Regions from separate parts of the Rhodovulum sp. MB263 genome, predicted to be linked through region 2. Evidence: riboswitches for the same ligand, from Rfam matches in the RefSeq annotation. Region 2 holds a riboswitch; the other holds the start of a gene.
What was found. Region 2 has a riboswitch for cobalamin ahead of B5V46_RS10735 (DUF1636 domain-containing protein). Riboswitches for the same ligand answer to the same signal wherever they lie in the genome.

Region 1 (5,755 bases), 380 kb from region 2:
GACAGGCCATTTCCTGATGCCCACCTGACATGACCGAGGCCGTTGTCCGCCCTGACATGACGCCGCCGCCGCGGCTCGGTCATCGCCGGGTCCTGGCCATCGCGCTGCCGATCGTGCTGTCGAATGTCACCGTGCCGATCCTGGGCGCGGTCGATACCGGCGTCGTCGGCCAGATCGGCGAGGCCGCCCCCATCGGCGCGGTCGGGATCGGCGCGGTGGTGCTGGCCGCGCTGTACTGGATGTTCGGCTTTCTGCGGATGGGCACGACCGGGCTGACCGCACAGGCGCTGGGCGCGGGCGACCGGGCCGAGGTGGCGGCGATGCTGACCCGGGTCCTGATGATCGCGGCCGCGGCCGGGCTGGGCCTGATCGTGCTGCAGGGGCCGCTTTTCGCCGCGGCGCTGGGCCTTGCGCCCGCCAGTGCCGAGGTCGAGGGCCTGGCCAGCCAGTACATGGCGGTCCGGATCTGGTCGGCGCCTGCGACCATCGCGCTTTACGGGCTGACCGGCTGGCTGATCGGGCAGGAGCGGACCGGCTCGGTGCTGGCGATCCAGCTCTGGATGAACGGGCTCAATGTCGCGCTCGATCTGGGCTTCGTGCTGGCGCTGGGCTGGGGCGTGCCGGGGGTGGCCGCAGCCACGGTGATTGCGGAATGGTCGGGGCTGGCGCTTGGGTTCTGGCTGTGCCGTGCGGCGTTTCGCGATGCCGCTTGGCGCGCCTGGGCGCGGGTCCTCGACCCGGTGCGGCTTCGGCATATCGCCGGGGTCAATACCGACATCCTGATCCGGTCGCTGCTGTTGCAGGGGATCATGCTGTCCTTCCTGTTTCTCGGCGCGGGGTTCGGCGACGTGCCGCTGGCGGCCAATCAGGTGCTGCTGCAATTCCTCGAGATCACCGCCTATGCGCTTGACGGCTTCGCCTTTGCCGCCGAGGCGCTGGTCGGTCAGGCGATGGGCGCGCGCTCGGTCGCGGCGCTCCGGCGCGGGGCGCTGCTGACCAGCGGCTGGGGGCTTCTGGCCGTCATCGGGCTGGCTGGGGCCTTTGCCCTTGGTGGCGGGGCCATCGTCGACCGGATGACGACCGCGCCCGAGGTGCGGGCCGAGGCGCGGGTGTTCCTGCCCTATATGGTGGCCGCCCCGGTCGCGGGGATTGCGGCCTGGATGCTCGACGGTATCTTCATCGGCGCCACCCGCACGGCCGACATGCGCAACATGATGGCCCTCTCGGCCGCGATCTACGCCCTCGCCGTGGCGCTCCTGGTGCCGGTCTTCGGCAATCACGGGCTCTGGCTTGCGCTTTTGGTGGCCTTCGTGGCGCGCGGCGTGACGCTCGGGCTGCGCTATCCCGCGCTCGAGGCGGCGGCGCGAGGCGGGCAGGTCGGCTAGGGGGCGGCCTCCCCCTAGCCATGTCCGGCAGTCTTGGCGGGGGAGGTCCTGCCTGCAGTCACCTGAGCCCGTCTAGGGCGGAGACGGGATGAAGGCAGCCCATGCCCCCTGCGCGGGCTTTCTCGCAGCGCATATTTCCTGCCGGACCTGTGCGGCCCTCTGGAAGAAATTCCCGAGCCCGTGCCGCTTTGCATGAAGGCGGGGATCGCACCTTGGCGTGGCTGCGCGTGGGGGATTGGCCGGTCTCCGGGCCTTGGTGCCGGGATCGCGCGCGATCAGCTTGCGCAGATGTCCGGTGTCATGGGCGGCACCCGCGATCGCGTGGCTGCCCCTTGCAAGCCCATGATCAGCGCCGCAGTCTGCGGATGATCCCACGTAGTCTCCGGTCGCTGAAGCAAGGCGCCCCGGCCTTGCGACGGCATCGGCATTGGCCTGAATTTTCGTCGTCGACCGCCGCGCGGGCGACCGATGCCTAGAGGCTGAGCTGCCCTTCTGGCCGGGTCCATCGCCCTAGACCTTGCAGATCGTGCTGTCGATCAGATCATGTCCGGCGTTGGGATCCTCGGATAAACGGCTGAAAAGACCGTCGCTGACCCCGGAGATCGCCTGTCTTCGGAACCGTGCCTGGTCCGCTCTTCCCTTGCCGAACTCCGCCGGACGACCCCGTCAGAGAGCTGCTCTGCGCGCCAGCCACGATACGGCATCCTCGAACGACCGGTTGTCGATGCGGGGTGGCCGGGAAGGCCTTCCCGCGCCGGAAGCTGGCCCTGGATCTGCGCCCATTGCACCTCCGCCAAGGCGCGTCTGCCCGGGATCGTCTTCGGTCTCGGTTCTGGAACAGAGCTCGGCCTGCTCCGGGGTGACTCTGACGGCGTGCGTGGTCGTGGCGCTGCCATGACGAACTTGTCCCATACGGCTTCCTTCCAAGCTTGAGAAAGGATCACACCATCAAACCGTGGGATCAAACACCTAGAGGATCTCGTCCTCGTCGAAAAGCTGCCCGGCCGCGACCTCGCTGGCCCAGGCGTCGATCCGGTCCTCGGCGCGGTCGGCGGGGGCGATCGCGGCCAGATGAAAGACCGCATTGCCCTCGTTCACCACCGGCAGGATGGCGCGGCCGACGATGATGCCCGGCTCGGTGGCGCGGATCTCGGCCTCGATCTCGCCGAACGGGTCCGAGACCACCGCCAGCAGATCGCCCGCCGCGACCACGTCGCCTTCCGAGCGGTAGGTACGCAAAAGCCCGCCCTGTGGCGCGCGCAGCCAGTGCGACACCCGGCAGTCGAGCGGCGCGCGCCGCGCCTTCGGCACACCCTTGGCGGGGATCATGCCGCGGTCGAACATCACCCGCAGCACGCCCGAAAGCCCGGCCCGGACCGCGACCTCGTCGAAGCGCAGTCCCTCGCCGCCCTCGTATAGCAGCATCTGGACCCCCATCCGCGCTGCGGTCTCGCGCAGCGAGCCCGGCCGTGCCCCGGAGCTCAGCACCACCGGGGCCGCGAAGACCCGGGCCAGCCGGGCCAGCTCGGGCGCGTCCGGAACCACGCGGATCTGGGGCAGGTTGGTGCGATGCACTGCCGCTGAATGCAGGTCGATGCCGATCTGGCAGCGCCCGACCACCTCCTCGACCAGAAGATGCGCCAGCCGCGCGGCCATCGAGCCGCCCGACGAGCCGGGAAAGCAGCGGTTCAGGTCGCGCCGGTCGGGCAGGTAGCGCGACAGGTTGAGAAAGCCGAAGGCGTTGACGATTGGGATCGCGATCAGCGTGCCGCGCAGCGCGCCGAGCGCGGGCAGGCTCAGAAGCCGGCGCACGATCTCGACCCCGATCACCTCGTCGCCATGCACGCCTGCGGTCACGAACATCGCGGGGCCCGGGCGGCGGCCATGAACGACATGTGCCGAGAGCGTGACCGGGGTGTGGTCGGACAGCACCGAGACCGGCAGATCCACGGTGCGGCGGCTGCCGGGCGGAACGGTTTCCGAGCCGAGCGTGAAGCCCGCCCGCGCCGTCATCTGGTTTCTGTCGGAAAGAAGGTCATGGGCGCAAGGTAGCGCCTTGCCGGGGCCGCTCGCAAGAGCCCCGCGGATTGACAGCGGCCGGCCGGGACCCCATTGATGGGGGGCGTTCTGGTGCTCCCGCGAGGGAGTGAAAAGGGAAGCCGGTGCAAATCCGGCGCTGCCCCCGCAACTGTCAGCGGCGAGCCACCGCCCCGAACCGCCACCGGAACCGGCATCGCCCGGGCCGGGAAGGCGGGCGGACCGGCCGAGACCCGCCAGCCAGGAGACCTGCCAGCGCGCCGAACCGCCCCACGGGTGGCGTGTCCGGTCGTCCGGGCCGGGCGCCATTGCCGGGGCAAGCGGCCGCGATCTGCCTTCGCTTCGCGGGCGGGTGCGGCCTTCATCCCGCCGCTGACCGGCCCGGGGCGGGTCCGTCCGCGGCCGCCGACCGGAAGGAGTTGCGCCATGCAACCCAAGGACCTGACCGATAACGAGGCCTTCAAGGGCTTCACCAACAGCGCCTGTCCGTTCCTGCCCTGCCACAAGGGCGTGGCACGCGAGTTCAACTGCCTGTTCTGCTACTGTCCGCTGATCGCCTATGAATGCCCCGGACCCTATCAGACCTATACCGATGCCAACGGGCTGACCCGGAAGGACTGCTCGGCCTGCACGCTGCCGCATGACGGCTATCTGCAATCCTGGAACTTCATCCAGCGCTGGCTGGAATATCCGCAGCCCTGGTCGGGCCGGCCGCAGACCGACCCGCCGGTCCGGCGCCCGCGCCCGCCGCAGCCGACCGGCGCGGACGAGATCCACCGGCTTCGCCGCGAGGATGGCGCGGCAAAGGACGATCTGGCAAAAGACGACGGGGTAAAAGACGGCGGCGACTGAAGGCGCCGACCGCAGGCTGCGACACCGAAGGTGGGGCGCGTCAGGCCGGGGCGGGCGGGACCGCCAGCACGTCGGCCGTGGCGCTGCGCAGCACCTGACGGGCGACGCTGCCCAGAACCATGGTTTCGAACGCGCCGCGGCTCTGGGTGCCGACAACGATCAGATCGGCCTCGGCCTCGGTCGCGGCGGCGAGGATCTCGGAGGCCGCGCTGCCGCTCCGGTGGCGCACCAGTTCGATCATCGGACCCTGCGGCAGCTCGCGCAGGAACTCGGTCAGGGCGCGGGCCGCCTCGGCCCCGGCCTCGCGCAGATGCGCCTCCCGGTCGTCCTCGCGGGTGGCGTGGATCCGCATCATCGCCGCTTCGGTCGCGTCGAAGACATGCAGCACCGAACTGCGCAGCCGATGGCCGAAGCCCAGCCCGTCCAGGCGCCGGAACGCGCCCTGCGAGCCTTCCGACAGGTCGGTCGCCAGCAGCGCATGGCGATAGGGGCCGACCGGCGGCGCATTGGCCATCAGCACCGGGCAGGCGGCGGCGCGGATCGTGCGCTCGGCCGTGGTGCCGACGAAGACATCGCGCAGGATCTGGCGCCGGTGCGGCCCGATCACCAGCAGGTCGGCCCCAAGCTGGCGCACGGCCTCGATCAGCCCGGCAAAGGGATCGGCCAGCACCACATGCGCCGCGCAGTCGAGCCCGTCATGCTCGCGCAGCGTCGCCGCCTGCTGTTGCAGAAGCCCGGCCGCGGCCTCGCGCTCGGCCTCGACGATCCTGACAGGCTGATCGTCATCGACCACATGCACCAGCCGCAGCGCGGCGCCGGTCTGGCGGGCCAGCAGCGTGGCGCGGCGCAGCGCGCGATCGGACCGTTCCGAGAAATCGGTGCCCACCAGTATGGTTTTCATGCCTGCCTCCCTCCCTTCGGGCAGCCCCCCGCCGCCTGCTGCCGATGGCGCTGCGTCAAATCTGATCGGGGGCGTTCATCTTTCCGCAGAAGTACTTATGTGAGCCCAGATCATTTTGAAAGGCGTGCCCCCGACGATGACCCTCTTGCCGCACCGGACCCCGCATCCCGACACGACCATTCCTGTCGCCTTCATCGCCACGGGCCCGGATCGGGCCCTTCCGGAACGGAGGGTATCGTGATGGAGACGTTGCTGCATTCGCAGTTCGGCGAGATCGCGACGCTTCTGGTGCTGGCGGCGGCCATCGGGTTCGCGGGGCTGCTGCTGCGCCAGCCGCTGATCGTGAGCTTCATCGCCGTCGGGCTGGTCGCGGGGCCCTCGGCGCTCGACATCGTGCGTTCGTCGGACCAGATCGACCTTCTGTCGCAGCTCGGGATCGCGGTGCTGCTGTTCCTCGTGGGCATCAAGCTTGACGTCAAGCTGATCCGCTCGCTCGGGGCGGTGTCGCTTCTGACCGGGCTGGGGCAGGTGGCCTTCACCTCGGTCTTCGGCTACCTGATCGGGCTGGGGCTGGGGCTTG
Region 2 (5,755 bases):
AACTCGTCGAGCAGCGTCTCGAGCCGGGCCAGCCGTTCGGAACTGCCGGCCTGGCGCTGCGGCGGCGGCAGATGGCCCAGCGTCACCGCGCCGATCCGGCGCTTGGCCTGCGCCGCCTCGCCGGGATCGTTGACGATGAAGGGATAGATCACCGGCAGATCGCCGATCAGCGCCTCGGGCCAGCAGGCCTCGGACAGCGCGACCGCCTTGCCGGGCAGCCATTCCAGCGTGCCATGCGCGCCGATATGGATCAGCGCGTCGCAGCCCATGGCCCGGCGCAGCCAGAGATAGAAGGCGACATAGCCATGGCGGGGTACCCGCGACAGGTCGTGATAATCGCCCTCGCGGCTCTCGGGCGTGCCGCGCTCGGGCTGGAGCGCGACCAGCGCCGCGCCGCGCCGGGTGGCCGCGAAATGAAAGGCGCCGTCGCGGCAGGCCGGATCGGCCCCGGGCGCGCCCCAGGCGTCCGACAGGGCGTCGCGCAAGGCGGCGGGCAGGGCGGCCAACGCGGTCTGGTAATCTGCAAGCGGCCAGCTCAGGGTCTCGCGGCCGAGGGCCCCCGCCAGGTTTTCAGCCAGATCTTTCGCCGGATCGCCCGCAAGATCCCCGGCCGGGGCGCCCGGCAGACCGGCGCGGGTCAGATCCTCCAGCACCGCCTCGGCCGAGGCCAGCGCATCGAGCCCGACGGCATGGGCCATCTGCCAGGGCCGTCCGGGATAGGTCGAGAGAACCAGCGCCGGGCGGCGGTTCGCCAGCGATGTGCGGGCAAGGCCGGTCCAGGCCAAGACGCGGTCGGCGATGGCCGCGATCCGGCCCGGATGGGCGCGGTGGGCGATGCGGGCGAACTGCAGGCCGGGGTCGCGCGTGCCCGCCTCCTTGAAGGACGCAACGCCCGCGAAAATCCGGCCATCGACCTCGGGCAGGACCACATGCATGGCAAGATCGGCCGGAGACAGCCCGCGCTCGGCCTCGGCCCAGGCGGTTTCGGGGGCGGAAGACAGCGCCACCTGAAAGACCGGCACGCCCGGGGCATCGAGCGGCGAGGTCCCGTCCTCGCCCTTGCCGGAAAAGGCGGTGGCATTGACGATGGCGGCGGGGTTCAGCGCGCGCAGATGGTCCGCCAGCCAGCGCGCCGCCTCGGGCGCCTTCAGGGACGGCACGAAGAGGCCGGTGACGGCGCAGCCGCGCGCCCGGAACGCATCGAAAAGCGCCTCGACGGGACCGAGATCGGCGGCGGTGACATAGGCGCGGTAGAAGGTCAGGACGATCCGGGGGGCATCCACCGGCGACAGGTCGGGCGCGGGCACGGCGCCGCCCTCGGGGCTCCAGGCGCCCATTTCGGGCACGGTCTTGGTGCCGATCACGGGCGCGGCGTAAAGCCCCGCGGCCAGAGCCAGTTGCGCCAGCGCCGCCTGCGCCGCGACCGCACCGCCCTCGTCGCAGAGCTCGGACAGGCGCCTGAGTGTCGAGACCGGCAGGGTCGAGGCCGCGTCGAGCCGCGGATCGGGGCGCCCGTCGGCGGGCAGCACGGCCAGCGCGATGCCATGCGCGCGGGCCAGCGCGCCGATCTGGGTCAGCCCGTACTCCCAATAGGCGCGCCCGCCGATCAGCCGGATCAGGATGCCCTTCGCCCCCGAAAGCGTGCGCTCGGCATAGGTATCGACCGAGAGCGGATGGATCAGGGCCGCGAGATTGGCCAGCCTGAGGGTGGGCATCCGGCCTTCGGGGCCGCCGCCGCGATGCCAGCCCGCCGCGAAGGCCCCGAGATCGCTGTCGGAAAAGGACAGCACCGCCAGATCGGCCGGGTCCTGACCCAGATCCGTCGGAACGGCGGTTTCCTCGAGCCCGTGGCTTTCGCGGAAAACGACATGCATGGGGGCGGCCTCAGGCGCTCAGAGCCGCGCGGATCGCGCCTTCGTCGATATCGTCATGCTCGGCGATCACGACAAGCCGGGTGGCGCGGGTCTCGTCCGGCCCCCAGGGCCGGTCGAACTGATGGCGCACCCGCGCGCCCACCGCCTGCACCAGAAGCCGCATCGGCTTGCCCGCGACCGCGACATGGCCCTTGACCCGCAGGATGTTCTGCGTGCGCGCCAGCGCCTCGATCCGGGCCGAGAGCGCCTCGGGGTCGTCCTGTTCGGGCAGATCGATCACCACGCTTTCGAATTCGTCATGGTCATGCTCGGCGCCGCTGTCATGATGGCTGGGCCGGGCGTCGAGATCGTCCTCGGCGGCCGCGCCAAGTCCCAGGATCACGCGCGGATCGACCGCGCCCTCGGTCACCTCGACCACGGGCAGCTTGCGCGGCGCCTCGGCCTCGATCACGGCGCGGGCGGCGGCCAGCCCCTCGGGGCCGGCGAGATCGGGCTTGGTCAGCAGCACGATATCGGCGCAGGCGATCTGGTCCTCGAAGACCTCGGACAGCGGCGTCTCGTGATCGAGGCTGTCATCGGCGGCGCGCTGGGCATCGACGGCGGCGACATTCGGCGCGAAGCGGCCCGCGGCCACGGCCTCGGCATCGGCCACCGCGATCACCCCGTCGACGGTGATGCGCGAGCGGATCGCGGGCCAGTCGAACGCCTTCAGCAGAGGTTTCGGCAGGGCCAGCCCCGAGGTCTCGATCAGGATATGGTCGGGGCGCGGCTCGAGCTGCAAAAGCGCCTCCATCGTCGGGATGAACTCGTCGGCGACGGTGCAGCAGATGCAGCCATTGGCAAGCTCGACCACGTTCTCGGCCGGGCAGTCGGGCAGGGCGCAGCCCTTCAGGATCTCGCCATCGACGCCGACATCGCCGAATTCATTGACCAGGACGGCCAGGCGGCGGCCGCCCGCATTCTGCATCAGGTGGCGGATCAGCGTGGTCTTGCCCGAGCCGAGAAAGCCGGTGACGACGGTGACGGGAAGTTTGGCGAGATCGGTCATTTCAGGGCCTCCATGGGCGGGATACGGGCAATGCAGTTCTTGCGGAAATGCTCGGGGCGCTCGCGCCAGGGCACGAGCCCGTCGGCGGCGTCGCGATAGGCGCGGGCGCCCTCGGCGATGATGGGCGCGCCGGTCGTCTCGTCGAAATTGCCATAGACATATGTCCAGCGGCCCGGTCCCCGCAGCGCGACGGTGCAACCCGAGGCACAGGCCGAGAGGCATTCGACGGGCACAAGGCGCACGCCTTCGGGCAGGCCATGAGCCCGGACGGCCTCGTGAAGCAGGCTGCCCGGGCGGGGGGCATCGGGATCGGCGGGCTGGCGGCGCTTGCAGGTGGTGCAGACCAGAAGCTCGACCGCAGGGGCCTCGGGCGCGCTCATGCCGGGCGGCTCCGGTCGCGGAAGGAGCGGCGGAAGGAAACGGAAACACTCATCGTCGGGCCCCACGGGTCGGAGGACAAGGGCGGGAGCGGGCAGAGCCGAAGCCGGACCCGACACCGGAACACCCCGTCCGGTTCACGTCGTCTGCGCTGGCAGGTCTCCCGGCTTGCGGATCTCGAAGGCAGGGGCCTTCGGCGGCGGCCCTGCCTTCCCGGCCCGTTCGGGTCAGTGGCATGCGGGCGGCCTCTCCGGTCACGGTCGCGGGGGCGGCTGCGCTTGAAGGCCCGATGCATCGAACCCGGCCTCTGGCGCATTCCCTTTTCACCCGTCCGATGACGGGCACCAGCGCGGCGGTTCATGCCCTTCCGGGAGCGCGCTTGTCAAGCGCGATGCTTGGGGACGATGCCTGGGGGGCAGGGTTCGGTAACGGGTCTCAGCGACGGGGCCTTGGCCGGGCCGCGCGTTCGGCGTCATGGCGGATCAGGGCGAGGCCGCGATAGGCCCCGTGCGAGAGCTTGCCGAAGGGCAGCGCCAGCGCGAGCCCCAGGACCGACCCGAGATGGAGCGCCAGCATCAGCCCCATCGCCGGCCCGTCGCGCAGGGCCAGCAGCGCGAGGCCCGAGCCCGCGACAATGCCCAGGGCGCGTCTCAGGTCGCGGTCGGCGGTCTCCATCCGGGCCGAGGCAGGGCGGCGGTCGGCCCGGATGCGCCGATGCGACAGTCCCGCAAGCCCGGCAAGCCCGGCAAGCATGGCGAGACCGCCCAGCGTGCCCAGCCCGACCGGGGCCGAGGCCAGCGGATAGGGCGCGATCTCGCCCCGGGCGTGAAGCAGGGCCCCGGCCAGCGTCGCCAGCCCGGTCAGCACGAAGCCGCCCGCCAGCAGGTGATGGAAGATCCGCCGCGCCGGGCCGGTCGGGCCCCGCGGCCCGTCGCAGCCGCGATCCGCGCCGAGATTGGTAAGCCGCAGCGCCGCGCCAAGCCCCCGGGCCAAAGGGCGGATGCCCGGCCGCGCGGCGGGGCCTCTGGTCTGATGCCAGAACCGTCCGAGCCGGATCGCCAGCACCAGCGCCGCGCCGCCGAAAGCCAGCCCCGCGCCTCCGGCCATGAGCCAATGCGGGATCACCTCGTAAAAGGCGCCGGGCGCGGTGCCGGTGGCAAAGAGCCTCTCGGGCGGGATCGCCAGAAGGGCCAGCAGCGGCAGGCCGAGAAGGCAGAGCAGGAAGATCGCCCCGGGCAGGCGCGCGGGCAGGCCGGCGGCGTAATCGGCTGCGCGCGCCTCGGCCAGGGCCGCGGGCAGGTTCACCGCCAGCGCATGGGGCGGGGCATATTGGCAGTCGTAATGGCAGGAGCGGCAGTCATGGCAAAGATGCGCCAGGTGGCGCAGATCGCCTGCCGCGAGGGCCGGACGGAGCTGGGCCGCCGGAAAGACCGCGCAAAGCCCGGTGCAGAAACCGCAGCTATTGCAGATGTTCAGCGCGCGGGCGGCCTCCTGCCAGGGCCCGGAGGCCGCGGAGGCAGGCTGTGAGAGGGGGGGGGCGGGGTCCGCCGCCGGGAGGGACGGGACGGCGCCGGGCCCGGCCTGGCGGGCGTCGGGGCCCGCGATGCTGGCCGCGCCCGCCCCGGCGATCCGGCCGAAGACCCCGCCAATTGCCAGCGCACTGCCCGAGAGATAGCCCTGGCCCAGCAGCCCGCCCGCCATCGCGGCGCCCGCGGCAAAGACCCGATGCGCGCTGCCGCCGTCCTCGAGCCGCACCCGGGCGGTGCCGTCGACAGCGACCCCGTGGCGGGTGAAGGCAAGCCCCGGCAGCAGCGGGATCGCCGCGAGGGGCGGGCGGAGGGGCGCCGGGAAGGGCAGGCCTTCGGGGCGGCTCCGGGGCGGTTCGAGCGGGGCGCCGCGGTCGAGATGCGCGGCGAGCGCCTCCAGCGTCGCGGCAAGCCCCGTGGGGTCGATGCCGCAAAGCCTTGCCAGATCGGCCGGGTTTCCGGCGCTGAGCGGCGGGTAAGGCAGGGGCGGCAGCCTGGCCGCGCCGTCGGCATCGAGGATCAGCCAGGCGCGCGGATCGGCGCGCCCGGCCAGCGCCCGGCCCCAGACCGAATAGCGGGCCGATCCGACATCCGAGCCCTCGTCGCGGAACCGCTGTCCCCTCGCATCGACGACGAGGCCGAGATGCATGCCGTCGGCGCGGCTGACGATGCCTGCATCCTCACCGGGGGCGCGCGCATCGACAGCGACGAGATGGCCGTCGCCCGGCTTCCCGACCGTGGCCGCACCATGGGCCATCAGCCACAGAAGCGGCGCGCCCTCCTGATACGGGGTGCCGCGATTGGCGAAGGCGGCCGCGCCCGGGCCGAGATGGCGGACAAGCGCGGCCCGGTTGGCGCCATACCCGCCCGTGGCCAGGATCAGAGCCCCGGCCTCGATATGGCAGGTCCCGGTGTCTGTCTCACGGGGG

Region 1: another riboswitch for cobalamin. It lies ahead of B5V46_RS12500 (cysteine-rich small domain-containing protein); the one in region 2 lies ahead of B5V46_RS10735 (DUF1636 domain-containing protein).

The regions. Positions count from the first base shown of each region.
Region 1 covers NZ_CP020384.1:2,679,560-2,685,314, reverse strand. The annotation lists gene B5V46_RS12515 (PaaI family thioesterase) at 1-28, shown strand, start outside; gene B5V46_RS12510 (MATE family efflux transporter) at 30-1,385, shown strand; gene B5V46_RS12505 (succinylglutamate desuccinylase/aspartoacylase family protein) at 2,355-3,398, opposite strand; cobalamin riboswitch at 3,497-3,694, shown strand; gene B5V46_RS12500 (cysteine-rich small domain-containing protein) at 3,849-4,274, shown strand; gene B5V46_RS12495 (universal stress protein) at 4,315-5,175, opposite strand; gene B5V46_RS12490 (cation:proton antiporter) at 5,416-5,755, shown strand, end outside.
Region 2 covers NZ_CP020384.1:2,300,056-2,305,810, reverse strand. The annotation lists gene cobN (cobaltochelatase subunit CobN) at 1-1,874, opposite strand, end outside; gene cobW (cobalamin biosynthesis protein CobW) at 1,885-2,922, opposite strand; gene B5V46_RS10735 (DUF1636 domain-containing protein) at 2,919-3,302, opposite strand; cobalamin riboswitch at 3,436-3,664, opposite strand; gene tcuA (FAD-dependent tricarballylate dehydrogenase TcuA) at 3,736-5,755, opposite strand, start outside.